Regions from separate parts of the Pantoea sp. CFCC18179 genome, predicted to be linked through region 2. Evidence: predicted binding sites of a transcription regulator. Region 2 holds the regulator's gene; the other holds the start of a gene.
The links. The regulator LexA, encoded in region 2, represses DNA repair genes until DNA is damaged. The targets are predictions, from matches to a motif close to TNCTGTATGTACATACAGNA.
Positions count from the first base shown of each region.

Region 1 (15,317 bases), on a different contig from region 2:
CGCCGCTGATGATAAGTTGCTGATCCATAATTCCCCCCGTGGATCGTCTCGCTGAGGGAAAAGGTAGAGTGGCACTGTATAAATGTCCAGAAGAATTAAAGCGCTTTCACCGTTAAATCCCCGGCTTTCCACGCATCAATCAGGAAGAACGGCATTGGCAGCACCCATTCGTTGGTGGCGCTATGAATACGTGCTGGATAGGTCCAACTTTGCCCATCATAAGTGATTTCAACTTGCTGCCAGTCGTTTTCAACATTTTCGATTTTACCGGCCATGCTGGCAAAACCGGCATTGCTGCCGACGTGGAAGCTGTCGGTTTGCCAGCGAATCGGTTGATGTGCCGGCCACGGCTGGGCGTGATGGAAATGGAAAATATCGTCATGGCTCAGCAGGCTTTCACGCGCCGTTGGCCACAGCGCCACTTTGAGGAAGTACTGATCGGTAAAACGCTCGCTGCCTTCATACTGGGCAATAAAGTCGCGCATCTGCTGTTCAACATTGTGGAACACGCCGTGGCAGCCGCCCCACATGCCAGCCAGCAACAATTCGGTGTGCGAGAAGTAATCACGCATATGATGGAACCAGCAAGGAGAATTCAGCCAAGCATCCACCGCCACCACTTCGCGCTCAGACAACAATGAGTCGGCATCACGAACGATGTAGCGTTTTACGCTGGCATCGTCCATTACCAGGAAACGCCACAGGGTTGGGAAGATGGTTTTCTCCTGCGACATATCGACCAACTGCGTGTTCGACTGCTGCAAACGCTGCCAAACGTGCTGCGGCACGCTGTCGTCAAGGTAAATGCGGCAAATCCAATCAGGATAGAGTTCGCGCGCCACTTCAATGTTCTTGATCAGCGTTTCGCAATAACGTGGCTGGCCGCCATACAAACTAAAGGAGATGATGTTTTCCGCTGGATTGCTACGATTGATCGGCGGTGGCGTTTCGGAAGGGAAAGCAACTTTCGGGCCTTTACTGAATTTCGCGTCTGATAATTCTAAGGATTCGCGGCCATAGCGTGCCACTTCATCCTGCTTATTCAGCCAACCACACACTTCGGTTAAGCCATCCAGCCAGGTTTCCGATGCTTGCGCACGCTGCGCGGCAGGAGCCTGATAGATCTTCTGGTAAATTTTGTAGGATTTTTTGTATTCGCCGGTGCGCATCAATGTCAGCGCATAATCGCTCAGCACTTGCATGTTGTTAGGCATCACGCGCAGTACTTCTTCACAGCACTGGCGGGCGAGTGGAAAATTGCTGGCCGCCATTGCCTGGCGGAAACGCGCTGCTGCACCTTCAACGCGAGATTGCGCAGCAGCGGGATTGCTCATGAAATTAGGACGAGGGACAGAAACCGTTTTGCGCATAAGAAATTTCTCAGTATTGGCTGAAATTGCGCGCATTCTAATCAGGCAATTGCTGAGCTCCCTATAAGCCTGGTCTCGAATTCGTCCCTTGAATGGCGCACTAAATTAAGTGACGCACGGCTTCAACCACAATTTTCACCGCATCACTTTCGGTCTGCTTCATGGTCGCAGCATCCGGGATCTCTTTTTGCGTACGGTTCACGATGACGCCAGCCACCATGCCGGCACGCAGTCCCTGACTGGCGCACATGGTTAACAGTGTAGCGGATTCCATCTCATAGTTAAGAACGCCCATCTGTTGCCACTCTTCCATCGATCCTTTGAAGCGATTAACCACGCGACCAGAGAAAGTGTCGTAGCGTTCCTGGCCCGGATAGAAGGTGTCGGAAGACGCGGTAATACCAATGTGAGTTTTCGCGCCGCAGGCTTCTGCCGCCGCCACCAGCGCGGTGGTACAGGTGAAATCGGCAACCGCCGGGAATTCCATTGGAGCAAAGTGCAAACTGGCGCCATCAAGACGTACAGATGCGGTGGTAACCAACACATCACCCACATTAATATGCGGCTGAATCGCGCCGGTGGTGCCGACACGCAGGAAGGTGCGCACGCCAAGTTGCGCCAGTTCTTCTACAGCAATTGAGGTTGAAGGTCCGCCGATACCGGTTGAGCAAACGACCACTGGTTTACCCTCCACTTCAGCCAGATAAGTGGTGAATTCACGGTGCGAAGCCAAATGCTGAGGATTATCCATCAGCGCCGCGATTTTCTTCACGCGCTCAGGATCGCCCGGGACGATGGCGAGTGTGGCGCCTTTAAGGTCAGCTTTAGTGATGCCAAGATGGAAAACGTCAGATTGGGCCATAACAGACTCCTGATTGATAAGGGATGTGCGCGCCACTCTACGTGAGCAAGCAGCAGAATTATGTGACTGATTTCACCCTCAATAATGAAAGTTACATTATCAGAAAATTTTTATGTGACACGAATCACACTTTAGCGTTGTGTCATTCTGAATTGCTACAAGCGGTGCTGTGTAAGTTCTGTTAGCAATGTTAATAGAGATGAAGCACACGTGAAAAAATCCCTCTGCACCCTACGTCAGCCTGACGCCATCGGCCAGGCTATAGTTACGTGATTGCGCATTTGCTAGCACGGAGAGAACCATGAAAACCGAAGACAATATGGCACAAAAAACCGCAGCTGGTGGCTTTGCGCCGGCAGTTCAGCCCACCGCAAGCAGCACCATTATTACCACTAGCGATGCGATCCATGCTGGTGAGACCTCGGTTCCCAGCCAGGGCGAAAATCTACCTGCTTATTATGCCCGACCAAAAGAGTACCAAGGCACGCTGCCCGTGGTGTTGGTGGTGCAGGAAATTTTTGGCGTCCATGAGCATATTCGCGATATTTGCCGTCGTTTGGCACTGGAAGGTTATCTGGCGATTGCGCCGGAACTCTATTTCCGCGAGGGCGATCCCAACGACTACAACGATATTCCGACGCTGTTCAAAGAGTTGGTGAGCAAGGTGCCGGATTCGCAAGTGCTGTCCGATCTCGATCATGTCGCCAACTGGGCCGCGCGCCACGATGGCGATAGTCGTCGCATGGCGATTACCGGTTTCTGCTGGGGCGGTCGCATAAGCTGGCTGTTTGCCGCCCACAATCCGCAGGTGCGTGCAGCTGTCGCTTGGTACGGACGTTTAGACGGTGAGAAAACGCTGAAGCAACAAAAGCATCCGATTGATGTAGCGGTTGATTTAAATGCGCCAGTGCTGGGTTTGTACGGCGGTCAGGACGAAAGCATCCCGCTGGAAAGCATTGATAAAATGCGCCAGGCGGTGCATGCGGCGAATGCCAAAGCCGAAATCGTGGTTTATCCCGATGCGGGTCACGCTTTTAATGCCGATTACCGCGCAAGTTATCATGCTGATTCTGCCAAAGATGGCTGGCAACGCATGCTGGCATGGTTCAGGCAGTATGGTGTCGCGCCAAACGCCTAATAAAAAAGGGGCGCACTCGCGCCCCAAACCTATCAACACAACGTATTAAATCGTTTCACTCCGCAAGTTCTGCGCCGCTTTGACCATATTCGCCAATGCCTGACGCGTTTCCGGCCAGCCGCGCGTTTTCAGCCCACAATCCGGATTCACCCACAAACGCTGTTGCGGAATACTTTGCGCCGCTTTACGTAGTAACTCTTCCATCCACTCCACGCTGGGTACGTTGGGTGAGTGAATGTCATAGACGCCTGGCCCGATTTCGTTCGGATACTCAAACTCTTTGAAGCTATCCAGCAGATCCATATCGGAACGTGAAGTTTCGATGGTGATGACATCCGCATCCAGCGCGGCAATCGAATCCATGATGTCGTTGAACTCGCAGTAACACATGTGGGTGTGAATCTGCGTGGTATCCTGCGCCACCGCGGCATTCAGACGGAACGCATCCACCGCCCAAGTCAAATAGGCCGCCCAATCGGATTGATGCAGCGGCAGACCTTCACGCAGCGCCGGTTCATCAATCTGAATAATGCCGATGCCAGCTTTTTCCAGATCTGCCACTTCATCACGCAGCGCTAAGGCAATCTGTTTGGCGATGGTTTCGCGGCTGACATCTTCACGCGGGAACGACCAGCAAAGAATGGTCACCGGGCCGGTCAACATGCCCTTTACCGGTTTCTCAGTCAGCGACTGAGCATATTTGGCCCACTCAACGGTGATCGCCTGTGGACGACTAACATCACCGATAATCACCGGCGGCTTCACACAGCGTGAACCGTAGCTTTGTACCCAGCCGTTTTGCGTGAACACGAAGCCATCAAGGTTTTCGCCGAAGTATTCGACCATGTCGTTCCGTTCCGCTTCGCCGTGTACCAACACGTCCAGCCCCAGACGTTCCTGTTCCACAATCGCCTGTTTGATGTGCTGGGCGATGCCGGTGCGATAGTTGCCACCGTCGATGTTGCCTTTTTTGAAGTCGAGGCGCAGACCGCGAATTTCCGTGGTTTGCGGGAATGAACCGATGGTGGTGGTTGGCCAATCCGGCAGATTGAAGCGTGCACGTTGGGCTTTAGCACGTTCGGTGTAATGGCTGGCACGCTCCACATCTTTGGCTTGAATTTTCGCCAGCCGCGCGCCGACGGCGGCATTGTGCACGCGAGTGGATTTAGCCCGCGCGCGAATCGGCGCGCTCCATTCCACCAGCGAAGCGGCATCATTGTTATTGAGAGCGTGACTTAACAGCGCCAGTTCGGCACATTTTTGCAGCGCGAAGGCAAACCAGCTTTTTACTTCAGCATCCAAACGGGTTTCCACGCTCAGATCGATTGGACTGTGCAGCAACGAGCACGATGAGCCAATCCACAGTTGCTGGCGTTGACCAACCAGCGGTTGCAGGCGTTCAAACCAGCTGCTGAGATCGGCGCGCCATACGTTGCGGCCGTTAATCACGCCGACAGACAGCAACCAATCCGCGGGGATTTGCTGATTGAGTTGCTGAATATCATCTTTGCCATGCACCAGATCGACATGCAGACCTTGCACCGGCAGCGCTTTAATCACATCAATGTTCTGTCCGATGCTGTCGAAATAGGTGGTCAGCAGCAGTTTGCTGGCACCTTGCAGTGCGTCATAAGCCGATTGGAACGCCGCGCGCCACGCTTGCGGCAGTTCCAGCGCCAGCGCCGGTTCATCAATTTGCACCCATTCAATGCCGCGCTGTTTTAGCTCTGCCAACACCTGTTGGTAAACCGGTAGGATGTCTTTCAGCAACGTTAGACGATCAAACTGCTCACCTTTTACTTTGCCGAGCCACAAATAGGTCACTGGGCCGAGCAGCACCGGCTTGACGTTATGCCCGAGCGCCAGCGCTTCATCAACTTCATCCAGCAACTGTGTCCAGCTGAGTTTGAATTTTTGGCCCTGGCTGAATTCCGGCACCATGTAGTGATAGTTGGTGTTAAACCATTTGGTCATTTCCGCCGCTGCTGCCGGTTCACCGCTGGGCGCACGCCCGCGACCGAGGCGGAACAGCGTGTCGAGATCCACCGATCCGTCTTGGTTTTGATGGCGAGCCGGCACATTACCAAGTAGCAAACTGGTGGTTAAAACGTGATCGTACCAGGCGAAATCACCTACCGGCAGCAAATCCACTCCCGCGTCTTTCTGCTGTTGCCAGTGACGAGCGCGCAATTCGCGACCCACGGTCAGCAGCTCTTCCTGTGAGCTATTACCTGCCCAGTAGCTTTCCTGTGCTTTTTTCAGTTCACGACGCAGGCCGACGCGAGGGAAACCGAGTGTGTGGTTCAGAATGGTCATTTGCTGTTCTCCAGATATTCTTAACTGAGTAGCCTGGATGAGATGTTTAGCCGTCCAGATGTTTACACCGCTATAATCTGCGGGTACTGTATGTTCCTCAAGCGCAATATGTTCAATCTCGGAGTGAAGGAATCTCATGATCGAACTCAAACACCTGAGGACGCTGCAAGCGTTACGGAATACCGGCTCGTTAGCCGCCGCCGCCTCGCAGCTTCATCAGACGCAATCGGCGTTATCTCACCAGTTCAGCGATTTGGAACAGCGGCTGGGCTTTCGCCTGTTTGTGCGCAAAAGTCAGCCGCTGCGTTTTACGCCACAGGGAGAGATTTTGTTGCAGTTGGCCGAACAGGTTTTGCCGCAGATTCAGCAGGCGTTGCAGGCATGTCATGAACCGCATCAAACCACGCTGCGTATCGCCATTGAGTGTCACAGCTGCATTCAGTGGCTGACGCCGGCGTTGAATAATTTCCGCCAGAATTGGCCGCAGGTGGTGATGGATTTCAAATCCGGCGTGACGTTTGATCCGCAACCAGCATTGCAGCAAGGCGAGCTGGATGTGGTGCTTACCTCGGATATCCTGCCGCGCAGCGGGTTGTTCTATACGCCGATGTTCGATTTTGAAGTGCGTTTGGTGCTGGCACCGGATCATCCGTTGGCGCAGCTTGAACATATTGCGCCGGAAGATTTGGCTGACGAAGTGCTGATGATTTATCCGGTGCAGCGTCAGCGTTTGGATGTCTGGCGCCATTTCCTGCAACCAGCGGGCGTGAGTCCGGCATTGAAGAGCGTGGATAATACGCTGTTGCTGATTCAGATGGTTTCCGCGCGCATGGGCATTGCCGCGTTGCCGCATTGGGTGGTAGAGAATTTTGAGCAGCAAGGTTTGGTGGTGACGAAAACCTTGGGCGACGGTTTGTGGAGCCGCTTGTATGCCGCGGTACGTGATGGCGAGCAGCGTCAGCCGGTGCTAGAAGCCTTTGTGCGCTTTGCCCGTCAGCACGCCTGCGAGCATCTGCCTTTCGTCCGCGATGCCGCGCGTCCGGGTTCGTTGCAAGCCACTTCTTCCTGATGATGTTGGGCGATGCCTGTCGCCCGCGCTGTTATCGCTGCCTCGCCTGCTCTATAATGCGCCGCCTCAACCCGCGACCAAGAGAGTTTCACCATGATGAGTAACGATGTTCTGCGCAGCGTGCGCTATATGCTTGATTTGAGCGATAGCAAAGTGGTGGAGATTTTTGCCTTAGCGGGAAGTGAAGTGCCGCTGGAAGATGTGCAGGCGTGGATGAAGAAAGATGACGATGCCGCCTTCCGCAAATTGCCGGATGTGTTGATGGGCTACTTCCTCAACGGGCTGATTTTTTATCGTCGTGGTAAAAGCGAAGATGCGCCCGCACCTTCGATTGAGCGCCGCATGAATAACAACATTTTTATGAAGAAGCTGCGCATCGCCTTTGCGTTGAAAACCACCGATATTCCCGATGTGTTGCTGAAAGCTAACTTTAAGCTGTCGCAGGCGGAAGTGGGCGCGATTTTCCGTAATCCAGAACATAAGAATTTCCGCGAATGTGGCGACCAGATTCTGCGTAATTTCCTGAAAGGATTGACGATGATTCATCGTCCGGGGCCGATTAAGAAGGCGTGATGCTTGAGTTTGCTGCCAGATCGGAGCGTCGGACAGAATAGCCCGCTCCGATTGCGAAGAAAGCCCACATCCCTGTGAGTCGGCCTCGCCATCCATGGCTCGGACGCTTCGCGTTTCTGAGCGGGCTACTCTGTCCGATTCATGGCTAAGCGTGGCTTTTGGAGTTTTTGCCTAATACCCAACGCTTGTGCACATACAACGACGCGAAAATCACTGCGGCACCGGCGATAAAGCTCGGCCAATGTGGTTTCTCCTGCCAAATCGCCAGATTCACCAGTAATCCCGCTGGCACATGCATGTTGTTCATGATGCCCAACGTGCCAGCATCCACCTGCGTGGCACCGTAGTTCCACATGAAGTAGCCCAAGCCGGAAGCCGCGACACCCAGCCACACCAAAATGCCCCATTGCAGCGAGGTGGTTGGCAATTTGTTTGGATTGCCCCACAAGCTCCAGGCAATTACCGCGATGATCACCGCGCCAAGATAGAACCACGAAAATGCGGTGTGCTGCGGCATCGGACGCGTTTCCTGCAAGCGTTTGTAACCCACCATGCCGATAGCGAAGCAGATATTGGCTGCCTGCACCAGCAGCAAGCCGAACCAGAAATGGTCACTGACTTTGTCGTAACGAATAATCGCCGCGCCGATTACCGCCAGCATCGCGCTGAAGGCATAGCCAATGCGCAGCGGACGGCGGCTGAGCAAATCGTAGATCAACGTGACATACAGCGGCGTCATTACGGTGAACAGCAGGAATTCGGTGACGCTGAGGTAGAGATAAGCTTCAAAGCTCAGCAAATACATGATGCCGAGTTGCAGCATGCCCACCAGCATATACAGCAAAATGGTTGAAGCACGGTAACCGCGCCAGCGCAGGAATGGCAGGAAGACAATGGCGGCGAGTGATAAACGCATCAGCACCGAGAACCAGGAATCCACCTGACCCGCCAGATATTCCCCGATCAAACTAAAGGAAAAAGCCCACAGAATGGTGGTAACGATCAGTAACAGCACGGTAACGATCCCAAAATGAACAGTGCTGCTAGTGTAAACAAACTGTGATTAGCTGAGGGAACTATTTAATTGACATGTGAACAAAATACACACAATTAGGTCTGCCGCAGGGTCGCCATTTTTGGCGACCACATGGCGAAATTACGCGAGGAACAGCTTACGCAGCGTATGCGGCACCGCATCGTCGGCGTTGCTGCCAATCACATCCAGCGTCGGCAAGGTATCTTTCAAACGCTGCTGCGCATTGCGCATGATGCAGCCTTTGCCAGACATGCTCAGCATCTCAACGTCATTCATGCCGTCGCCAAAGGCGATGCACTCTTTCAGCGAATAACCCAGTTGTTTGGACACCGCTTCCAGTGCGTGGCCTTTAGACACGCCGCCCGCCATCACTTCAAGGCAAGTGGGTAGCGAGAAGCTGACATTCACACGATCGCCCCAGCGCGCTTCAATCGCCTGCTCCAGCGGAATCAAGCGTTCGGCATCGTCGCAGGTGAAGAACACTTTGCTGATGCCATCGGTCGGCAACATACCCGGCTGGTAAACCTGATAATTGAACACGGATTCGCGGAAATAATCCTGTTCGTCGGGGCGATGGCGGCTCATGAACCATTCGTCGTCGCGATACACGTGCGTCAGAATGTGCTCGTCGTGATATTGCAAACCATACAATTCGCTGGCGATATCGGCATCAAGGTTGTGGCTGAACACCAGTTCGCCATCGGCATTGTGCACGCGCGCGCCGTTGGAGGTGATCATATAAGCCGGGATCGCCAGCTTATCGCGCATCTGCCCCACGTCGATGTAGTGACGACCCGTAGCAAATACAAAGTGGATGTCACGCGCCACCAATTCTTGCAGTGTGGTGCGCGCGAATGGCGTTAAACGGTGTTCCGGTGAAAGCAGCGTGCCATCCAGATCGGATGCGACGATGTGATACATGTAAACCTCGGGTGTTGATATCGGAAATTAAAATGCATTAAGCGTGATGGTCAAAGAAATCCATCACCGCGTTGAGCGCTTTGGCGCGCATGGCGTCTGATTCAAACAAGATCTCATGACGCGCGCCGGTGATCACAAGTGGGACATCGCCCGCGCAGGGATGTCCTGCCTCGGCCATCGCCGCACAAAACAGATTTTGCGAGCGGTTATCCACCACATCATCTTCACTGGCTTGCAACAGCAAGCTTGGCGTGGTGATTTTCGCCACCTGATTGAAGATGTCGCGCCCGGCCTGCACGCCTTCGCGCACCCAGTGATAAGTGGGTCCACCCACGCGCAATGCCGGATCGTCAGCATAAAAGCGCAGATTGCGGCGATAGCGTTCCTGGCTGTGCGTCAGGCGATTGATGCCAAACGGATTGGCGCGCCAGCGTCCTGTTCCCAATGCGTAGCCTTCACGCAGTGCCGGCACTTTCTCAGCCCAATCAAGAATCGGATGCGCCATCCAGTCGGGCAGCGGCAGCACAATGCCAAACATCGGCGCGGAGAATACCGCAGCATGAAACGCTTGCGGCTGACGCGCCAGAAACAGCGCTAAAATCGCTCCACCCATCGAATGCGCCAGCACATAGCGCTGCTGATAATGTGGGCTTTCGATCTCTTTCAGATACAGCGTTTCCAAATCATCAACGTAATGGCTGAATTGCACCACATGGCCGCGATGGGAATCGGCCAACAGCCGTTCAGAGCGACCTTGTCCACGATGATCTAAAATCACCACATCATAGCCGCACTGGAACAGGTCATAGGCCAGTTCGGGATACTTGATGTAGCTTTCGATGCGTCCGGGAACCACCAGAATGACACGGCGATGTTGCGGTGAGGTGAAACGTACGTAGCGGATTTTCAGGTTGCCTACGCCGGTGAATTCAAGCTCTTCACGCTGGCGCCAGAAGTCGAGCAGCGGACCATTGGCAAAGGCCGAAAAGCCCTTCTCACGCCCGAGCCAACTCTGTTTGTGCTGCTGCATCGATCCCCCTGAAAAAAACGTGATTGGCGTGCCTACGCTCCGTAGCGTGCCGCGATTTTCTGGCGTATTGTGTCACACTTCGCTAACTTCAGGGAATGTCACACATGACCATTGAATGGTGGTTAACCTACCTTCTCACCACAACGATTCTCAGCCTTTCACCCGGTTCCGGCGCGATTAATACCATGAGCACCGGCATTAGCCACGGCTATCGCGGCGCGGTGGCATCGATCACCGGTTTGCAGTTGGGCCTGGCGATTCATATCGTGCTGGTTGGTGCAGGTTTAGGCGCGCTATTTTCACAATCGATTCTGGCCTTTGAAGTCCTGAAGTGGGCGGGCGCGGCCTATTTGGTGTGGCTGGGTATTCAACAGTGGCGCTCGGCGGGCGGCATTGATCTCGACGCCGTTGCCAAAGCCATGCCGCGTCGCCGTCTGTTCAAGCGCGCGGTGCTGGTGAATCTCACCAACCCGAAAAGCATCGTGTTTCTCGCCGCGCTGTTCCCGCAATTTATTCAGCCGCACCAGCCGCAGTTGATGCAGTATTTGGTGCTCGGCGTCACCACCATCGTGGTCGATATTATTGTGATGATTGGTTATGCCACGCTGGCTACACGCATCGCCGGTTGGATTAAAGGACCGAAGCAGATGAAAGTGCTGAACCGCACTTTTGGTGGCTTGTTTATGGCAGTTGGCGCGCTGTTAGCCAGCGCGCGCAGAATGGCTTAACGCGTTTTCGGTCACCATAAATGGCGACCCTACAATGGATTTTTTCGTAGGGTCGCCATTTATGGTGACCGTTGAGCGACGCGACCGTTTATCGCGAGATGATCAGATGAATGCCAAATCCGGCAAATAACACGCCCGCCATACCATCCACCCATTTCGCCATACGCTGATACTTATCACGCATCCACGGCAGAGCGAAAATCGCCGCCACCAGCGTAAACCACGCAAAGGTCTCGCCAATGATCAGCAGGAATAAACCCCAACGTTCCATTGCGCCGACATCATTGCCGACAAACAGTGAGAACACGCTACCAAAGTAGATAATCGCTTTCGGGTTCGACAAATTAGTCAGGAAACCTTTCAGGAAGCTCATGCCATTTTTTGGCAACGCCACTTCTGGTGCTTCGGTCTGCGGCTGCTTATGGCGTTGACGTGCTGAACGCATCAGCTGCCAGCCCATCCACAACAAATACAATCCGCCACCGACCATAATGATTTCATGCAGCCACGCCATTTTTTCCAGAATCAGATGCAGGCCCATCAGCGCCACGCCAGCCCAGATCACAATCCCTAACGTAATGCCCACCACGCCCATCATCGCCTCTTTACGCGATCGGCTAGCGGCCGTTTGCGAGACAAAGAAGAAGTCCGGACCGGGACTCATCAGCGCAACCAAATGCACCAGCGCGACGGTGGCGAATAACATCAGCATGATTTTTTTCCTTTAACCTTCATCAACATGTTCTTTGATCATCACCAGGAACGGCTTACCAAAACGTTCCAGCTTACGATGACCGACGCCGTTCACGCTGAGCATTTCTGACGCGCTAATCGGCATTTGTTCCGCCATTTCAATCAAGGTGGCATCGTTAAACACCACGTACGGCGGAATGTTCTCTTCATCTGCGATGGCTTTACGCAGCTTGCGCAGCTTGGCGAACAGCTGGCGATCGTAATTGCCGCTATGCACTTTCGGCGAACTGCTGCCACGCGATTTCACCGTGACAATACGTGGCACCGCCAGCATCAACGGCACTTCGGCACGCAAAATCGGCCGCGCGGCTTCGGTCAGTTGCAACGCCGAGTGCATCGCGATGTTTTGCGTCACCATGCCCAAATGAATCAACTGACGCAGCACGCTGATCCAATGTTCATGGCTGTGCTCGCGACCCAAACCGTACACCGGCAGTTTATCGTGGCCGTTGTCGCGGATACGCTGATTGCTGGCACCGCGCAAAACTTCAACAATATAGCCCATGCCAAAGCGCTGGCCGGTGCGATAGATGCTGGACAACGCTTTTTGTGCTTCCAGCAAACCGTCGTAGCGGCGCGGCGGGTCGAGGCAGATATCGCAGTTGTCGCATTGCTGCTGGCGACCTTCACCGAAGTAGTTCAGCAGCACCAAACGGCGGCAGGTTTGCGCTTCCGCAAACGCGCCCATCGCATTGAGTTTGTGGCGCTCAATGTCTTGTAATGGGCCCGGCACTTTCTCTTCCAGGCATTTACGCAACCACGCCATATCGGCCGGATCGTACAGCATCATCGCTTCTGCGGGCAGGCCATCACGTCCGGCGCGACCGGTTTCCTGATAATAGGATTCGATATTGCGCGGGATATCGAAGTGCACCACAAAGCGCACGTTGGGCTTATTAATCCCCATGCCGAACGCCACGGTGGCGACCACGATTTGCAGGTCGTCGCGTTGAAACGCTTCCTGCACGCTGGCACGTTGCGCACTATCAATGCCGGCATGATAAGCGCCGACGCTCAGACCGCGACTTTGCAAGCGCGCGGCGGTGTCTTCGACTTTAGCGCGGCTGTTGCAGTAAATAATGCCGCTCTTCCCACGCTGATCCTGCACGTAACGCAGCAGTTGCTCGGTAGGCTTGAACTTCTCGACCAGCGTGTAGCGAATATTCGGACGGTCAAAACTGCTGATCTGAATCAGCGGATCGTGCATCTGTAGCAGATGCGCGATGTCGTTACGCGTGGTTTCATCAGCGGTGGCGGTTAGCGCCATCACCGGCAATTCCGGGAAGCGCTGACGCAGTTGGCCAATCGAACCGTATTCCGGGCGGAAATCGTGACCCCACTGTGAAATACAGTGCGCTTCATCCACCGCCAGCATCACCGGATTCCACTGATGCAGGCTGTCGAGGAAGTTGTCCATCATCAAACGTTCAGGCGCGATATACAGCAACTTGAGCTTGCCAGTACGGCAATCGGCAAATACTTGCTGCTGCTGTTCACGCGTTTGCGTTGAGTTGAGACACGCCGCCGCTACGCCGTTTGCCAGAAGCTGATCGACCTGATCTTTCATCAGTGAAATCAGCGGTGAAACCACCAGCGTCAGCCCTTCACGCACCAGCGCCGGGATTTGATAGCACAGCGATTTGCCGCCGCCGGTCGGCATCACCACCAAACAATCGCGCCCAGCTAAAGCGGTTTCGATGATGTTTTGCTGACCGGGACGGAACTGCTGGTAGCCGAAGGTATCTTGTAATACCTGCTGCGCCAGCATTTCCTGATTAAGCACTGCCGATGTTGCCACGGTAATCCTGTATTTTTGCGGGTTAGAACAGATCGTTGAGCGTCACGCCCACGCCGAAGCGCGTCTGGCGATGGTTATAATCGATCAACGATTCACCATAACCGCTGAATACCTGCGTGTAAAAGCGCACATGTTCAGAGATTGGGTAGCTCCAGGCAAAGGTTGCGCCGCCGAAGCCGCTGTTCCAGTTGTAGTTACCTTCCACGCTGAAAATGCTTTCGCCCGCCATGTAGCCGAGCTTGGCGCGGTAGTAACCCATGTATTTGGTAATGTCCGGGTTATCGTCATTGTTTTCATTTTCTGGCAGACGATACCAAGGTTTGAGCTCCGCCAACATATTGCCGTTTTGCGCCATGAAGCGCGCATATACGCGGTTCCAGCTGCGCGAAGTCGGTTCGCTACGACCATTCGATTGGTGCACTAAACCGGTTTCCACATCACGCAAAGTCCAGCCTGCGAAGGTGTAATCGGTGGCCCAGCCGAGGAAAATCTGCGGCTCATAATCAGTTTCACGGAACGGTGATGAAGCACCACGGTTCGACAACTGCCACCACGAGCGCTGAGTATAGGACGCGGCCAGCACTGAATTATCGCCTAAAATGCCGCGCCACAGTGGAAACGCCAGGCTGAGCTGGAATTTTACTTCATCGTTTTTTGCTTTGTCTGCCCAGTTGTACGAAGAGATCGCCTCTTTGTTCATGTCAGTGGTGTAGGTGTAAAGCAGATAGTTATTTTCGTAAGGATAAAGCACGAACGGGTTATCGTGTTTCTCCAGCAGGTTAGCGATAATGCTGCCCTTCACTGCCGGTGCATCGTGAACCTCTTTTATCGTGGCTTCTTCGGCCTGCGCCAGGGCAGGAAGGATCAATGCCGCTGCCAGCAAGGCGTAACGCATACGCATAGAATTCTCCAGAGAACTGCGTGATGTAATCGTCAAGGGACGGTTCAAAAAGCAGGCCATTCTACACGCAAACTCAGCGGTTGATCAGCGCCGATTTCCGAAACTGGAAAGCAGCGCGAACGCGGCATAATATACACAACTCGTTAACATTTTAAGGCAGGAACTATGTCATCCCCGTTGCTGACACGGCAGGAAGCGCGCCGTCTGATTGGCGAAATCTTTGTTTATCACATGCCTTTCAATCAGGCGCTTGGATTAGAGCTGGATCGACTGGAAGGCGATTACGCCGAGCTGGCTTTTGCCAATAAAACCATGCTGGTGGGCAATGCCGCGCAGCAGATTCTGCACGGCGGCGTGATTGCTTCGGTGCTGGATGTCGCCGCCGGGCTGGTGTGCGTCAGCTATGCGTTGACGCGTCAGGAAAGTATCAGCGAAGAAGAACTGCGTCAGCGTTTGTCGCGCATGGGCACCATTGATATGCGTGTCGATTATCTGCGTCCGGGGCGCGGCGAACGCTTTATTGCCACCAGCAGCCTGTTGCGCGGCGGCAATAAAGTCGCTGTGGCGCGCGTGGAATTACACAATCAGCAAGGCGATTACATCGCTACCGCTACCGCGACGTATATGATTGGTTAAGCAGTGTTTTTGGGATGAAATGATGGATACGCAACACACTCGCCAGGGCATCGGCTACGCGCTCGGCGCATACTTTATTTGGGGCATCGCGCCCGCCTATTTCAAGCTGGTGAAAGAAGTTCCCGCCACCGAAATCATGACGCATCGCGTGATTTGGTCAGCGCTGTTTATGTTGGTGTTGATTAC
Region 1 covers NZ_JBNBPM010000007.1:10,948-26,264, forward strand. Annotated here, with positions in the region: gene rmuC (DNA recombination protein RmuC) at 1-28, opposite strand, end outside; gene ACPUC7_RS14385 (tetratricopeptide repeat protein) at 96-1,370, opposite strand; gene udp (uridine phosphorylase) at 1,471-2,232, opposite strand; gene ACPUC7_RS14395 (dienelactone hydrolase family protein) at 2,534-3,370, shown strand; gene metE (5-methyltetrahydropteroyltriglutamate--homocysteine S-methyltransferase) at 3,416-5,686, opposite strand; gene metR (HTH-type transcriptional regulator MetR) at 5,823-6,755, shown strand; gene ACPUC7_RS14410 (YehS family protein) at 6,849-7,328, shown strand; gene ACPUC7_RS14415 (carboxylate/amino acid/amine transporter) at 7,474-8,343, opposite strand; gene yigL (sugar/pyridoxal phosphate phosphatase YigL) at 8,485-9,285, opposite strand; gene pldB (lysophospholipase L2) at 9,323-10,315, opposite strand; gene rhtB (homoserine/homoserine lactone efflux protein) at 10,420-11,043, shown strand; gene rhtC (threonine export protein RhtC) at 11,132-11,755, opposite strand; gene recQ (ATP-dependent DNA helicase RecQ) at 11,768-13,594, opposite strand; gene pldA (phospholipase A) at 13,617-14,495, opposite strand; gene ACPUC7_RS14450 (thioesterase family protein) at 14,661-15,131, shown strand; gene rarD (EamA family transporter RarD) at 15,154-15,317, shown strand, end outside.
Region 1: the regulator LexA is predicted to act here: its motif matches at 5,771-5,790, upstream of metR (HTH-type transcriptional regulator MetR).

Region 2 (15,317 bases):
ATGAGGCTGAAAAATGTTGTCGAAAACGGCGGATGTGATTGCGGCAGGGCTGCGTGAACGCATTGAAATCGGTGAATTTGCCAGCGGACGTTTACCGGCGGAGCGCAGTCTTAGCGAGCAATATTCCACCACGCGCATCACCTTGCGTGAAGCGCTGGGTTTGCTGGAAGCGCAGGGCATTATCTATCGCGAACTGCGTCGCGGCTGGTTTCTGGCGCCGCCGCGTCTGGTGTATAACCCGTCGCATCATAGCCACTTTCACGCGATGGCAACAGAGCAGGGGCGTGTGGCCAGCACCGAAGTGCTGGAGGCACGCGAGGTGCCCGCGCAACTGGCGATTGCGCGACATCTTCAGCTGCTGGAAGGCGACACGGTTTACCGTATTCGGCGTTTGCGGCGCATTGATGGCCGCGCGGTGTTGTATGTGGAGCATTACCTCAACCCAGCCTATTTCCCCGGCTTGTTAGACGAAGATCTCACCCGTTCTCTCACCGACTTATACCTGCAACGTTATGGCATTCGTTACGGTGGCGCGCGTTTCACTATTTTGCCGGGGCCGCTGCCCACGCGTGCCGCACCCGCGTTGAATGTTGCCAGCGGCACGCCGGGATTGCTCATCACCCGCATTAACCGCGATCAACATAAGCGCGTGATTGATTGCGACTGCGAGTTCTGGCGCTACGACGCGCTTTGCGTGGATGTCGAAGTATAAATATTGTGATTTTGATCACACTACAGCATGATAGCGCCAGAGCTATTCAGAGCACGAGGTGTGAAAAAATGACAATAAAAACAGGCGTTGGGCAGTACATTTCCCTGGCACTGCAATGGGTGCTGAATATTGGCCTGATCATTCTGGCGATTATTCTGGTGGTGTTTCTCGGCAAGGAGACCATTCACCTTGCTAACGTGCTATTTAGTACCGGTGAACAGACCTCTTCGTATCTGCTGATCGAAGGTATCGTCATCTATTTCCTCTATTTCGAGTTTATCGCGCTGATTGTGAAGTACTTTCAGTCGGGCTATCACTTCCCGCTGCGCTATTTCATCTATATCGGTATAACGGCGATTATTCGTCTGATCATCGTGGACCATAAAAATCCGTTCGATACGCTGTATTACTCAGCGGCCATTCTGATTCTGGTGGTGACGTTGTGGCTGGCGAACAGTAATCGCCTGAAACGTGAGTAAATAATCTTCTTTCTTTGTCGTGGCACAACGATCCGTGCCACGCATTCTCCTCTGCGTTAAACTAGGGCAACTTTTTTTCCGGAGATGTCCTGATGTCGCATGAAGCGCTGCGCCAGCTACGCGCACTGCACTGGCTACCAGCCTCTTCCCCGCTGCTTTCCGCCCCTTTGCTGGACTGGCTACTGGAAGAAGATTCCATGACGCGCCGTTTCGAGCAGCATTGCCAGCAGGTCACCGTTGAGCCGATCCGCGAAGGCTTTTTTGCTGCTGATGAAGTACAGGAAGAAGCGGCATTCTTGCCTGCCGATGAACGCTTTTGGCTGCGTGAAATTGTGCTGTGTGGCGATGGCGAACCCTGGCTGATTGGCCGCACGGTCGTCCCTGACAGCACACTAAATGGCCCGGAACAGATGCTGCAAAAGCTCGGCACGCGACCGCTAGGCCGTTATCTGTTCTCTTCATCAACCTTGAGCCGTGATTTTATCGATCCCGGCCAGGTTGATGATTTATGGGGACGCCGTTCCCGCCTGCGTTTGTCAGGCAAACCGCTGTTGCTAACCGAACTGTTTTTACCGGCGTCGCCGCTGTATCGCTCGCTGGAGCAAGGATAAATGACTGTGCAAAACACTTTACCGATGACCAAGTGGCAGGCCTATTGCCGCCTGATGCGTATCGACAAACCTATCGGCACCGTGTTGCTGCTGTGGCCAACCCTATGGGCGCTGTGGCTTTCTGGCATGGCGATTCCGCCGCTGCCAGTGCTGTTGGTGTTCGTGCTCGGCGTGATTGTGATGCGCGCCGCGGGCTGTGTGATCAACGATTACGCCGATCGCAAAATTGATGGTCACGTTAAGCGTACCGCTTCACGCCCGCTGGCGAGCGGCGCGGTAAGCGAGAAGGAAGCCAAACTACTGTTTGCTGGCTTGGGATTGCTGGCCTTCATGCTGGTGTTAACCATGAACACCATGACGATCTTGCTGTCGTTCGGCGGATTGGCGCTGGCGTGGGTTTATCCCTTCATGAAGCGTTACACGCATCTGCCGCAAGTAGTATTGGGCGCGGCATTTGGCTGGGCGATCCCGATGGGATGGGCGGCAGTTAGTGAGTCCTTACCTTTGGTTTGCTGGTTGGTTTTCCTGGCGAATATTTGCTGGACAGTGGCTTACGACACGCAATATGCGATGGTTGATCGTGATGATGATTTGAAGATTGGCGTAAAATCGACAGCTATTCTGTTTGGTCGTTACGACAAGCTAATTATCGGTTTGCTGCAACTGGCGACGCTGGCGCTGATGGCGTTGGTCGGCATGATGCTCAATCTGAGCGGCGCATTTTATTGGTCGCTGTTGCTGGCCGCGGGCCTGTTTGTGCATCAGCAGAAACTGATTGCCCAGCGCGAGCGCGATCCTTGCTTCCAGGCATTTCTGAATAACAACTATGTTGGCATGGTGCTGTTCCTGGGCATCCTGCTCAGCACGGTACCGTTTGTCGATATGCTATAAAAAGAAAGGGCGCACCAAAGTGCGCCCTTTTTATCGCTTGCCGCATTACTCGTGCGTTATCGCACTTTCAATCGTCAATCGCACATCATTGGTCACCAACTCCGCCAGCATCTGCCACATCATATGGGTGCGTTCGGCATCGGCATCACCGGTATCACTGATGTAGCCTTCAGCACGAAGCGTCAGCACCAGCGCTGTAAACACCGCTTTATCGAAGAACTCCGGCGCATTGATGCCGTGTAGCACAGACAAACGTTGCGCCAGCGTGCGGCTCTCTTTCTCCAGCGTGCCACGGTTAATTGCCGGTTTGGCACTGAGAATCGCAAAGGTAATCGCAAAACGTTGCAAGGTTTCACGAATGCCCGCTGCCAACAATTGCAGTGAACGATGACGTGCTGCGTTCATCTTGAGCTGACCATCTTGCTGAGAAATCAGCCCCTGACGTGCCATTTCTGTGCACAAGGCATTGAGCAGCGCAGGAAGTTCTTCGTCTTTCCAGCGCAGGAACAGTTCACTCTTCAGCATCGGATACACCAGGCTCACCTGACGCAGCAGTTCTGCTTCGCTGATTTCACGATGTTGTTGCACTACAGCGGCAATCAGCGACGGCATCACCAGCATGTGGTGAATGTTGTTGCGATAGTAGGTCATCAGCACCGCCTGCTCACGCGGCAGAATGATGATGTCACCAATGCTGTCTTGCTCAGTTTCGAACTTGTTCATGCCCATGGCGTGATTTAGCAGGGCTTCGGCGCTCATATCGGGCACCGTTGCTTCTGGCGAATACGGCACGTTACGCAGCAACTGGGTGTAGCACTCAAGTTGCTCAATCAGCTGTTCGCGCGTCAGTGAACGCTGGCGTGACGCTAATAGCGCAGTCACACACAGGTTCATGGCGTTGGCCGCACCGGCTTCATTGATGCGTACCATCAGCTTCGCCGCAATGTCATTCACTGCGGGCGTCATCCAGGCGGGACGCTGCGGTTCAATCGGATCAATCGCATCACGCCATTCCGGCACGTTTTTGTTCAGGTAGTTCATCAATGGCAGCGGTTCGCCAAAGTTGACGTAACCCTGGCCGAGATTACGCAGCTTGCGCAAGCCGCGTACCATTTGCAGGAAGTTCTCTTTCTCTTTCGCCGCGCCACGTAACTCTTTGGCGTAGGTACCCACTTCCATCACATGCTCATAACCGATGTAGATCGGCACGAAAGTGATGGGGCGGCTGCCGCCACGCAACATCGCTTGCAGCGTCATTGATAACGTACCGGTTTTCGGATCGAGTAAACGGCCGGTACGCGAACGTCCACCTTCCACGAAATATTCAACCGAGTAACCACGGCTAAACAACTCGCCCAGATATTCACGGAATACGGTGGAGTAGAGTTTGTTGCCTTTAAAGGTACGACGAATAAAGAACGCACCCAAACGGCGGAAAATCGGGCCCGCTGGCCAGAAATTCAGGTTGATACCGGCAGCAATGTGCGGCGGCACCAAACCCTGGTGATAAAGGACATATGAGAGCAGCAGATAGTCCATGTGACTGCGGTGGCAGGGCACATAAACGATCTCATGGCCATCCTGCGCCAGCTGACGGACGCGCTCGCCGCCATGCACATTGATACCTTGATATAAGCGGCTCCACAGCCAACCCATTACGCGATCGGTGATTTTAATCGCTTCATAGGAAAAGTTGGCCGCGACTTCTTCCATCATTTCGATGGCGTGTTGCTGGGCTTTCTCATGCGAAATCTTTTTACTGCGCGCTTCATCTTCTACTGCCTTTTCAATCGCTTTGGATTGAAGCAGCTTGTTGAAGAGATCCTGACGCGCCGGCAAGCTCGGCCCAACCGCCGCCAAACGTTGGCGTGCGAAGTGAATCCGCGCTACGCGTGCCAGTTTCTGTGCAATCGACTTATCGGTGCCGTGCTCGGTGGCCATTTGGCGCAGCGAAACGGTTTGTGAGAAGCGCACAAAGCTGTCGCGACCATGCCACAGAATGGCGAAGAACTTCTGCACGCCATTCAGCACGCGCAAGTGTGGCGCGGCTTCGCCCAACGTCTCACGTCCCGGCGCACGACCAAACATCACCGCGACCGGCAACATCTGCACATCAAGCTGCGGGTTGCTGCGGTGCAGATCGAGGTAGTCGTGGAAGAGCTTTACCGATTCCGGATTTGCCACGAAATAAGGAATAACGCGCGGGCCATCGTGAATAAACACGTGGCGGGGAAGTAAGGTGCCATCGATCTCTAGCGGTGCCAGCGGATCGGGCAGATCATGTTTCAAACATTGCGCCCGCAATGTCAGCAAGTCAGCCTTTGAATCATAAGGCAAAACATACATCACCGGACGTGTCGGATCGATCCCGTGTTCAGAGACAGGATCGGTCGGAATGACCTTACTTTTTACCAAAATAGAGAGTGGTAAATTCAATAATTTGTAATAGAGTTTACGCCAACCTGACATAGACAACTTAAAGCCTCTTGTTAGCAAAGCGCGGCAAGCATACCAGAAAGCGCAGCGAAGATCTGTGGCTCTGCCGCCTCACACTGCCACACATTGACGTCAAAATAGATCAAGGGTTCCACGTACATGGCAAATAATGTCACCGGTATTGTAAGAATAGTGAAAGCAGCCGGTTATTCCTGGCAAGGATTGCGCGCTGCCTGGCAGCATGAAGCCGCGTTTCGCCAGGAAGCGGTTGCGGCGCTAATGGCGATTGTTATCGCATGCTGGTTGGATGTGGATGCCATCACCCGCGTGCTGTTGATTGGCTCTGTGATGCTGGTGGTCATTGTCGAAGTCCTTAATAGTGCCATCGAATCCGTGGTTGATCGCATCGGCCAGGAGCAGCATCCGCTAGCGGGGCGCGCCAAAGATATGGGGTCGGCTGCGGTACTGCTGACTATCTTACTGGCTCTGTTTGTTTGGATCGCCTTGCTCTGGTCGCATTTGAGATAAAGATTCCAGATTCCTCAACCCGCTGATTTTTCCCTCTGTTATGGTTTTCATTCCGCCAATACCTGTATATACTCACAGCGACTGTATAAACAACCAGGGGGCGGGATGAAAGCGTTAACTGCACGGCAGCAACAGGTCTATGACCTGATTCGCGACCATATTAACCAGACGGGCATGCCGCCAACGCGTGCGGAAATTGCTGCGCAACTGGGTTTTCGCTCGCCCAATGCTGCTGAAGAGCATCTGAAAGCGCTGGCGCGTAAAGGCGTAATTGAAATCGTTTCCGGCGCATCGCGCGGGATTCGTTTGCTAATGGAAGAAGAACCGAGCGAAGGGCTGCCGCTGATTGGCCGTGTTGCTGCGGGTGAACCACTGTTGGCACAAGAACATATCGAAGCGCACTATCAAGTAGATGCCAACCTTTTCAAACCGAGCGCGGATTTTCTGCTGCGCGTTAGCGGTATGTCGATGAAAGACATCGGCATTATGGATGGCGATCTATTAGCAGTGCACAAAACGCAGGAAGTGCGTAACGGCCAGGTTGTGGTGGCGCGCATTGATGATGAAGTCACGGTGAAACGCTGGAAAAAGCAGGGCGCGATTGTGCATTTGCTGCCAGAAAACAACGATTTCCAACCGATTGTCGTTGATACTCGCGAGCAACTGCTGACCATTGAAGGTTTGGCGGTTGGCATCGTGCGTAACGGCGAGTGGCTCTGATTTATTTCTGCTTTTCCCCAACTGCGGCGGCGAAACATTCGCTGGCCGCAGTCTGCTATTCTACTTTTCTAAAACTTCTTCTGCGGCACAGTCCGGCGTCATCACGCTGATCACCGCATAAAACGGAATGGGCTGATGCGGCTGTTTTCCTCTTCAGATAAAACACTCTGGCGGCTAGCGCTGCCGATGATCCTCTCTAATATCACCGTTCCATTATTGGGCGTGGTGGATACCGCAGTGATTGGTCATCTCGACAGCCCAATCTATTTGGGCGGCGTCGCGGTGGGCACGACAGCAACCAGTTTTATCTTTATGTTGCTGCTATTCCTGCGTATGAGCACCACCGGGCTTACCGCTCAAGCTTTTGGCGCCAATGATAAAACTGCACTGGCGCGCGCGTTAACCCAGCCGCTGCTGATCGCGTTGGTGTTTGGCATGCTGTTTATGCTGTTAAGAACGCCAGCGAGTAATTTGGCCGCCGCATTGATGGGCGGTAGTGCCGCAGTGCAGCAACAGGCGCAAATATTTATTGAGATTCGCTGGCTCAGCGCGCCCGCCACGCTAGCCAATTTAGTGATTCTCGGCTGGTTGCTCGGCGTGCAGTATGCGCGCGCGCCGATGGTGCTGCTGATTATCGGTAATCTGGTCAACATCCTGCTCGATCTGCTGTTCGTGCTTAAGCTGCATTGGGGCGTGGCCGGTGCGGCGGCAGCAACTGCAACGGCGGAATATGTCACGCTTGCCGTTGGTTTGTGGATGGTGGCGCGAGTACTCAAGATGCGCGGTATTCACTTTTCATTATTAAAAAGCAGCTGGCGCGGCGATGCGGCGCGCTTGTTCCGTCTTAATCGCGACATCATGTTGCGTTCCCTCATGCTGCAAATCTGTTTCGCTTCGTTGACGTTACTTGGCGCGCGTATTGGCCCGGATGTGGTGGCGGTCAATGCGGTGTTGCTGATGTTCCTGACTTTCACGGCCTATGCGTTAGATGGCTTTGCTTACGCGGTCGAAGCCTGTTCCGGCGAAGCGGTTGGCGCCAAGGATCGCAGTAAGTTACTGCTAATCTGGCATGCAGCCTGTCGTCAGGCGTGTTTTGTCGCGCTAATGTTTGCGGTGATTTATGCCTGCACCGGACCGCAGATCGTCGCCATGCTGACTTCCCTTGAAGCGCTGCGTGAAATGGCTGATCGCTACCTCATCTGGCAGGTGATTTTGCCGCTGGTTGGCGTGTGGTGTTATCTGCTGGATGGCATGTTTATCGGTGCCACGCGTGGACGTGAAATGCGTAACAGCATGGTGATGGCGGCGATCGGTTATGGCATTACGCTTTTGACATTGCCGTGGCTGGGCAATCACGGCTTGTGGCTGGCCGTTACGGTGTTTCTTGCTTTGCGCGGGTTAACGCTGTGGCTGGTCTGGCGCGGCCATTGGCGGCATGACAGCTGGTTTAATGCTTGATAAGCGAAGCGTAACCTACAGATTAATCTGTATTTCCCAGCAAACTGCGCAGCGCCTACTATAATTATCTCAAACGGCGCAAATGAGTAGCGCGTTGTGTGGGTATTTCCTTCTTTATCTAGGGGATTACCCGTCTCACTCAGGATGACGTGGAGGATTATATGAACAAAGACGAAGCGAGCGGCAACTGGAAGCAGTTTAAAGGGAAATTTAAAGAGAAGTGGGGAAAACTCACTGATGACGATCTGACCGTGATTGAAGGTAAGCGCGATCAGCTGGTCGGCAAAATTCAGGAACGCTACGGCTACGCGAAAGATGAAGCCGAGAAAGAAGTGAAGGATTGGGAAACCACCAATAAAGATTACCGCTGGTAATTCCCGATTAGGAAGATGCTCCTACCCACCGATCATTTAGCGTAGTGATCGGTAAGGCACACGGAAGTGCCACCCTATTTTCTGGCCCGTTTTTTCCCTTCCACCTGATGGTCATGCTCGCAGCTTTCATGATGGGTACAAGCCGCGACTTCCGCGCAGTTCTCACACAAACCATGTGCTTCAATCACCGTATGCCGCAAAGAAAACCCTGCCTGATCGGCCAAACCCGCAATGGTTTTTTCCACGCCGTGAGCATGTTTTTCCGTTACTGCCGCGCAACCATCGCACACCAGCATCACCGAAGTGTGTGCCGGTTCATCGAAATGATGGCAAACCACATAGCTGTTGTTTGACTCAACGCGATGAATAAAGCCCTGTTCCAGCAAAAAATCCAGCGCTCGATAAATGGTCGGCGGTTTAGCCTGTGGCTCACTGACGCGCAGTTGATCCAGCAAATCGTAAGCGCTTATTGAACCATTTTGCTCCGCCATTAAACGCAGCACTTCTGCGCGTTGAGTGGTGAGGCGCACGCCGCGGTCAAGGCAAAGTGATTCAGCCTGAGTAAGAAGTTGTTCGGGCGTGAGGTTTGACATAAGCATTCTCCAGGTTGCAGGTGATGTTATTTTATCACACAAATTTTTACCCTGCTGTGATTGCTTTTTATCCCTAAAACGCCTCAGAAAATTCCCACCAATCAACAAATTACCTGAATCATTTCCCCGGTTATTTTTTTGCAGCATTTTTGCTGTACCAATCGTAGCTGGCAGGCGCGACAACGGTTGAGGGCTTTTGCTTTGCAACTCACCGGGTTAGCGACTATGGTTCAAAAGGTCTTAAGTAATTTCTGGCATCAATTTACTCACTGTTAATTTTTCTGCATAAAAACACAGCAGAATGGTGCGTGTGCGTCCAATTCTGCGAATAGCAGTGCTATTTCCTTTTAATTCACGGCAATGAAGCGTTAGCCGAGGTTCAGAATAGCGGCTAACTAAACTGTTCCGTCGGTGAGAGGCTCAGCGACATTTCAAAGGTGATGGCAGGCTCATGGTGAAGACATTATTCAGGCACAAAAAAGTTGCTTATCTTGTTGGTTTGAATGCGGTATTTCTTTCTACTTCGGCTCTGGCAGCAGGCACATGGTACGACGCACGCAATGATGCGATGGGCGGCACTGGCGTGGCGTCTTCCACATGGAGTTCAGCGGTGCTGGCTAACCCAGCATTGATGACCAAAGCGCAGCCTGAAGACAACGTCAGCATCATTTTCCCTTCAGCGGGCGCACAGGTTACTGACAAAGACAAATTAATCGACCGTGTCGATGACATCACTGATACCGTCGATCGTTATCAGAAAGTGATTGATGGCCTGACATTTGCCGATTACCTCAATGGCTACCCGCAACTGAAAGCGGCCGCTGGCGATATGGCGAATCAGCTCAGCGATTTACGTGGCAACAAAGCCGATGGCACTGCGGGTGTGGCGCTGGCGGTTACCGTTCCTAATGAAACCCTGCCGTTTGCCTTCATTACCAAGGCGTATGGCACGGCGCACGTGCGCGCCAACGTGGCGGACAGCGATATTGCTTACCTGCGCGGCGTAGCTAATGGCAGCATCATTCCGCGTCCCGGTGATGAAGATAATCTGCGCTCCAGCGCCAACGGGTTGGCGGCGTTAATCACCGACTATGGCGTTGCCGTCGCCCATGAGTTCTCGATTGCAGGTCATCCGGTTTCACTGGGCGTAACGCCAAAGGTGCAAAAAACTTGGCTATATAATTACACCGCCAGTATCTACAACTACGACAAGAACGATATCAACGACAGTCGCTATCGCAGCAGTGATACCGGTTTTAACGTCGATGCCGGCCTTGCCACTGATTTCGGTGACCACTGGACGTTAGGCGTGACCGGACAGAACCTGGTTTCGCGTGATATCGACACCAAAGAGGTCAATGGTTACAGCGATACCTACCAAATCCGACCGCTGGTCACCACCGGACTTTCATGGAATAACGGACCCTTTACCGTGGCCGGTGATGTCGATTTGACCCAAACCAAGCGCTTTAAATCGCAAGAAAGCAGCCAATATGCAGGCGTCGGTGCCGAGTACCGCGTGCTGGAATGGTTGGCGCTGCGTGCGGGTTATCGCGCCGATATGAAATCGAACGATACCAATGTGTTCACCGCCGGTTTGGGCGTGTCGCCATTCCACAATACGGTGCATCTGGATCTGGCTGGTTCGGTGGGCGAGGACAATACTGTCGGTGCCATGTTGCAGCTTGGATTTAACTTCTAACTGATAGATTTCACATCACGGTTACATCGAGCCTGATTTCTCGTGAACAGGCTCACATAAAACAGGTCGCAATCGGCGACCTGTTTTTTTTCACCTGCGGGAAATTGTGATCGTAATCAATCAGCGCAACTGGGCCAGATTGAGCTGGGAAAGCAACCAGGTTTTAAAGCTGTCGAGCGCAAAATGGCGATGTTGATGGCGCGGAAACACCAGATAGTGGCCGATGTAATGAATCTCTTGCGTGGTATTGATCAGCGGACACACTAAACGCCCACTGGCCAATTCGCGTTCGGCCAGCAATTTGGATTCCAGCACCACGCCCAGCCCATCGACGGCGGCGGCGATTGCCATAAAGCTGCGGTCAAAGCGCAAACCATAATGGCGCGGCGGGGTGAGGTTATTAGCCTCAAACCAACCTTTCCATTGATAAAGCTGCACATCACATTGAATCAATGGCTGATGATAAAGATCCTCTGGCTGCTTGATCTGCGCGGCCAGCGCTGGCGAACACAGCGGCGTTAACTCTTCCACCGCCAGCGGAATTTTTTCATAAGGCGATGGACGCGGCTCGCCATAAACAATATCCAAATCAAAGTCATCTTGCTCGAAGCGCGCGTATTCGGTGCTAGCCGACAGACGCAAATCAATGTGCGGATGCGCCTGAATAAAGCTGCCCAGCCGCGGCAGCAGCCATTGATGAGCGAAACTCGGCGCGGTATGCAAGCGCAACGGGCGGGACTCATCGGCGGTTACTAGCGCTAAGCCGCGCTGCATCTCATCAAAGCCGCGCTGAATGTGCTCCAGCAACACCACGCCTTCTTTGGTGAGGATGATTTCGCGCGTGCTGCGCTGAAACAAACGCGTCTCTAGCGTCTCTTCCAACTTGCGGATGGCATGACTGATGGCACTGGGCGAGAGATCGAGTTCTTTCGCCGCGCTGGCAAACGCGCCAGTACGACCAGCCGCTTCAAACGCACGCAGTAGTGAAAGCGGGGCTTTTCTCAATAACGACATTCGTGAATCCCATTCAACAGTAGATGCATTTTTTGCTTTTGTCGGTCGGCGCTGTGGCTGCGTAATCTGTTCTCAAGGGGCAAAGCGAGCGTGAGCAGCCGATTTAACAGGTGAATAGCATGCACATTTCTCCGTGATAGATCTGCCCGCTACTCGCCACTTTTGCAAGATTTCACATTTCTCAGGAACACTTATGACGACTCTCGCAGAACCTGAAGTGACCACTTTGCAACGTTTGCAGCAGCACGCTTATCACATCCGTCGCTACGCGTTGCAAATGGGCGAAGTTCAAGGGCAAGGCTACATCGGTCAGGCGTTGGGATTGGCCGATATGCTGGCGGTGGCGTGGTGCCACGCGATGAATATCCGCCCGGAAGATGCGGAATGGGAAGGTCGCGATCGCTTCCTGCTGTCGCACGGTCATTACGCTATCGCACTGTACGCGGCGCTGATTGAAGCGGGCATAATCCCTGAAGAAGAATTGGAAACCTATGGTTCTGACGACAGCCGTTTGCCAATGTCCGGCATGGCAACCTACACGCCTGGCATGGAGATCTCTGGCGGCTCGCTCGGCCAGGGATTGACGATTGGTGTCGGCATGGCGCTGGCGCTGCGCCACAAAGGCAATCCGGCGTTTGTGTATAACTCAATGTCGGATGGCGAGTTAGATGAAGGTGCCACCTGGGAAGCGGCGATGGGCGCGGCGCATCATCAGCTGTCGAACCTGATCGTGTTAGTGGATATCAACCAGCAGCAGGCCGACGGTCCTTCCAGCAGCGTGATGGGTTTTGAACCGCTGGCGGATAAGTGGCAGGCGTTTGGCTGGCACGTACAACGCGTGAATGGCAACGACATCGCCGCAGTACAGCAGGCGTTTGACCGTGCGCGTGCGCTGCAAGAGCCGAAACCGCGGGTGATCCTGCTGGATACCTTGATGGGCAAAGGCGTGCCGTTCCTTGAAGCACGAGAAAAGAACCACTTTATTCGGGTTGATGCCGATGAATGGCAGCAGGCCATCGCCATCCTCGATCAGGCTCAGGAGGCCGCACAATGAGCAGCATCACCGCAGAGAAAAAACCGCGCTTGACCACTTCGGCGATGATTGCCTCGATCGCCAGCGAAGGACAGAAAACCGTCTCCGCGCCGTTTGGTCATGCACTGGTGAAAGCCGCGGCCACGCGACCGAATATTGTTGGCCTGACTGCCGATCTGTCGAAATACACCGATCTGCACATTTTTGCCCAAGCTCATCCTGAACGTCATTTTCAGATGGGCATGGCTGAACAGCTACTGATGGGCGCTGCGGGCGGCATGGCGAAAGAGGGCATGACGCCGTTTGCCACCACCTATGCGGTGTTCGCCACACGTCGCGCCTATGACTTTATCCATCAGGTAATTGCCGAAGAGCAGCTCAACGTGAAGATTTGCGCTGCGCTGCCGGGTTTAACCACCGGTTACGGGCCGAGCCATCAAGCCACGGAAGATATTGCGCTGATGCGCGGCATTCCTGGCCTGACGATTGTTGATCCGTGCGATGCGCTGGATACCGAACAAGCGGTGGCGGCGATTGCCGATCATCAAGGCCCGGTTTATATGCGTCTGCTGCGCGGCAAAGTACCGCTGGTTCTGGACGAATACGATTACCAATTCGAATTGGGCAAAGCCAAAATGCTGCGCGATGGCCGCGATGTCTTGCTGATCGCCAGCGGGATTATGACCATGCGCGCGCTGGAAACGGCCAAGGCGTTGGCGCAGGACAACGTGGATGTGGCGGTGCTGCATGTGCCGACCATCAAGCCGCTGGATACGGCAACCATCATCGCGCAGTGCCAGCGCGCCGGACGTTTGGTGGTGGTGATGGAGAACCACAGCGTGGTCGGCGGTTTAGGTGAAGCGATTGCCACCAGCTTGCTGCACGCGCAGGTGATGCCGGTGTTCAAGCATATCGGCCTGCCAGATAAATTCCTTGATGCCGGTGCGTTGCCAACCTTGCACGACCGTTACGGGATTTCCACTGATGCCGTGGTCAGCGCGATTCGCGTCTGGCTGGCGTAAATGCGTAAGGAGAAAAGCATGAAAGTTATCTTCGTCGGCACCGGGGCGATTGGCGTACCGATGGCATGCCAGATTCAGCAGGCCGGACATGCGGTTTTGGGGGTGGATGTGTTCGAGGCGTCGCGCCAACGTGCGCAGGCGCAGGGCATTGAAGCGGTCAGCAGCATCACGCAAGCACCAGAAGCGGATGTGGTGGTGGTGATGGTTGCCACGCCGCAGCAGTTGCAGGCGCTGGTGGCTGAAGCCTTGCCGCAGGTGGCGGGGCAACATTGGGTGATTATGTCCACCGTTGGCCCGCAAGCGGTGCGGGAAGCAGCCGTTCAGCTGATCGCGGCAGGAGCAAAAGTGGTCGATGCGCCAGTGACGGGCGGCACCGCGCGCGCCAGCACCGGGGAATTAGTGATTTTTGCATCAGGTGAAGCCTCAGCGATCGCCACCGTTGATCCGATATTGAACGCCATGGGATCGGTGTCGATCGTCGGCAGTGAGATCGGCGAAGGTCAGGGGATCAAAGTGATCAACCAGCACCTTTGCTCGGTGCACATCGTGGCGGCCGCCGAGGCGCTAAGTCTGGCGACATCGTTAGGGCTGGATCCGGCGCAGGTGCTGAAGCTGGTGGAACGCGGTGCGGCGGGTTCGTGGATGTTGTCGGATCGTGGCCCACGCATGTTGGAGGGCACCGATGTGGCGGTTTCCAGCGCCATCAATATTTTTGTGAAAGACAGCGGGTTAGTGGCAGAGGCGGCGATCGCCTGTCACGCAGAGGTTCCGCTCTTACAGGTCGCTCATGCTCGTTATCTGGCGGCAGTAGAAGCCGGATTGGGGCAACGTGATGACAGCAGAGTGATTGAAACCTGGCAAAACCCTACACGTTAACCAGTCAGTCACGCTGCCCGAAAAAATATCATAATACCGGGGTAAGACATGAACACGACTTCTGTACCTGCAAACACCCGCGAAAACGCGGCCAAAGTCTCCTTCGCATCGATGATTGGATCGGCAGTCGAGAGCTACGATTTCTTCATCTACGGCACGGCGGCTGCGGCCTATTTTGGCCCGATTTTTTTCCATACCAAAGAGCCGATCATCGGCATTCTCGCGGCCTTTGCCACCCTGGCGGTGGGCTTCCTGATGCGTCCGCTGGGCGGTTATCTGGCCGGACACTTTGGCGATCGTTATGGCCGCAAAACCGTGCTGTTCTGGTCGCTGCTGGCGATGGGCGGCGCGACGGTGCTGATCGGCGCGTTACCCACCTATGAACAAGCCGGTATTCTGGCACCGATCTTGTTGATCTTACTCCGGATGATCCAGGGGATCGGATTCGGCGCGGAATGGGGTGGCGCGGTGCTAATGGCCTTTGAGCATGCGCCGGCCAAAAAGCGCGGCTTCTTTGGTGCTGTACCACAATTGGGGATTCCGCTCGGCCTGCTGCTAGCAAACGGCTCTTTCCTGCTCTCTGCCGCCTTGTTTGAAGGTGATTGGGTGTGGCGCATGCCGTTCCTGATCTCCTTTGTGATGGTGGCGATCGGCATCTTTATTCGTCTGCAAGTGGCGGAATCACCGGAGTTTGAAAAAGCCAAAGCCGACAATCAGATCGTCAAACAACCGGCGCTGGAAGTGATTCGCCGCGATTGGCGCACCATCGTCAAGATTATGGGCTTACGTCTGGCGGAAACCGGCGGTTACTACATCACCACCAGTTTTATGCTGTCGTATGTGGTGCTGGCGAAAATTACCGATACCC
Region 2 covers NZ_JBNBPM010000004.1:74,695-90,011, forward strand. Annotated here, with positions in the region: gene ACPUC7_RS09900 (UTRA domain-containing protein) at 14-712, shown strand; gene psiE (phosphate-starvation-inducible protein PsiE) at 781-1,191, shown strand; gene ubiC (chorismate lyase) at 1,284-1,802, shown strand; gene ubiA (4-hydroxybenzoate octaprenyltransferase) at 1,809-2,693, shown strand; gene plsB (glycerol-3-phosphate 1-O-acyltransferase PlsB) at 2,739-5,162, opposite strand; gene ACPUC7_RS09925 (diacylglycerol kinase) at 5,289-5,657, shown strand; gene lexA (transcriptional repressor LexA) at 5,763-6,377, shown strand; gene dinF (MATE family efflux transporter DinF) at 6,513-7,835, shown strand; gene ACPUC7_RS09940 (CsbD family protein) at 7,997-8,209, shown strand; gene zur (zinc uptake transcriptional repressor Zur) at 8,284-8,802, opposite strand; gene ACPUC7_RS09950 (conjugal transfer protein TraF) at 9,254-10,504, shown strand; gene ACPUC7_RS09955 (LysR substrate-binding domain-containing protein) at 10,625-11,518, opposite strand; gene ACPUC7_RS09960 (transketolase) at 11,712-12,572, shown strand; gene ACPUC7_RS09965 (transketolase family protein) at 12,569-13,573, shown strand; gene ACPUC7_RS09970 (NAD(P)-dependent oxidoreductase) at 13,592-14,449, shown strand; gene ACPUC7_RS09975 (MFS transporter) at 14,498-15,317, shown strand, end outside.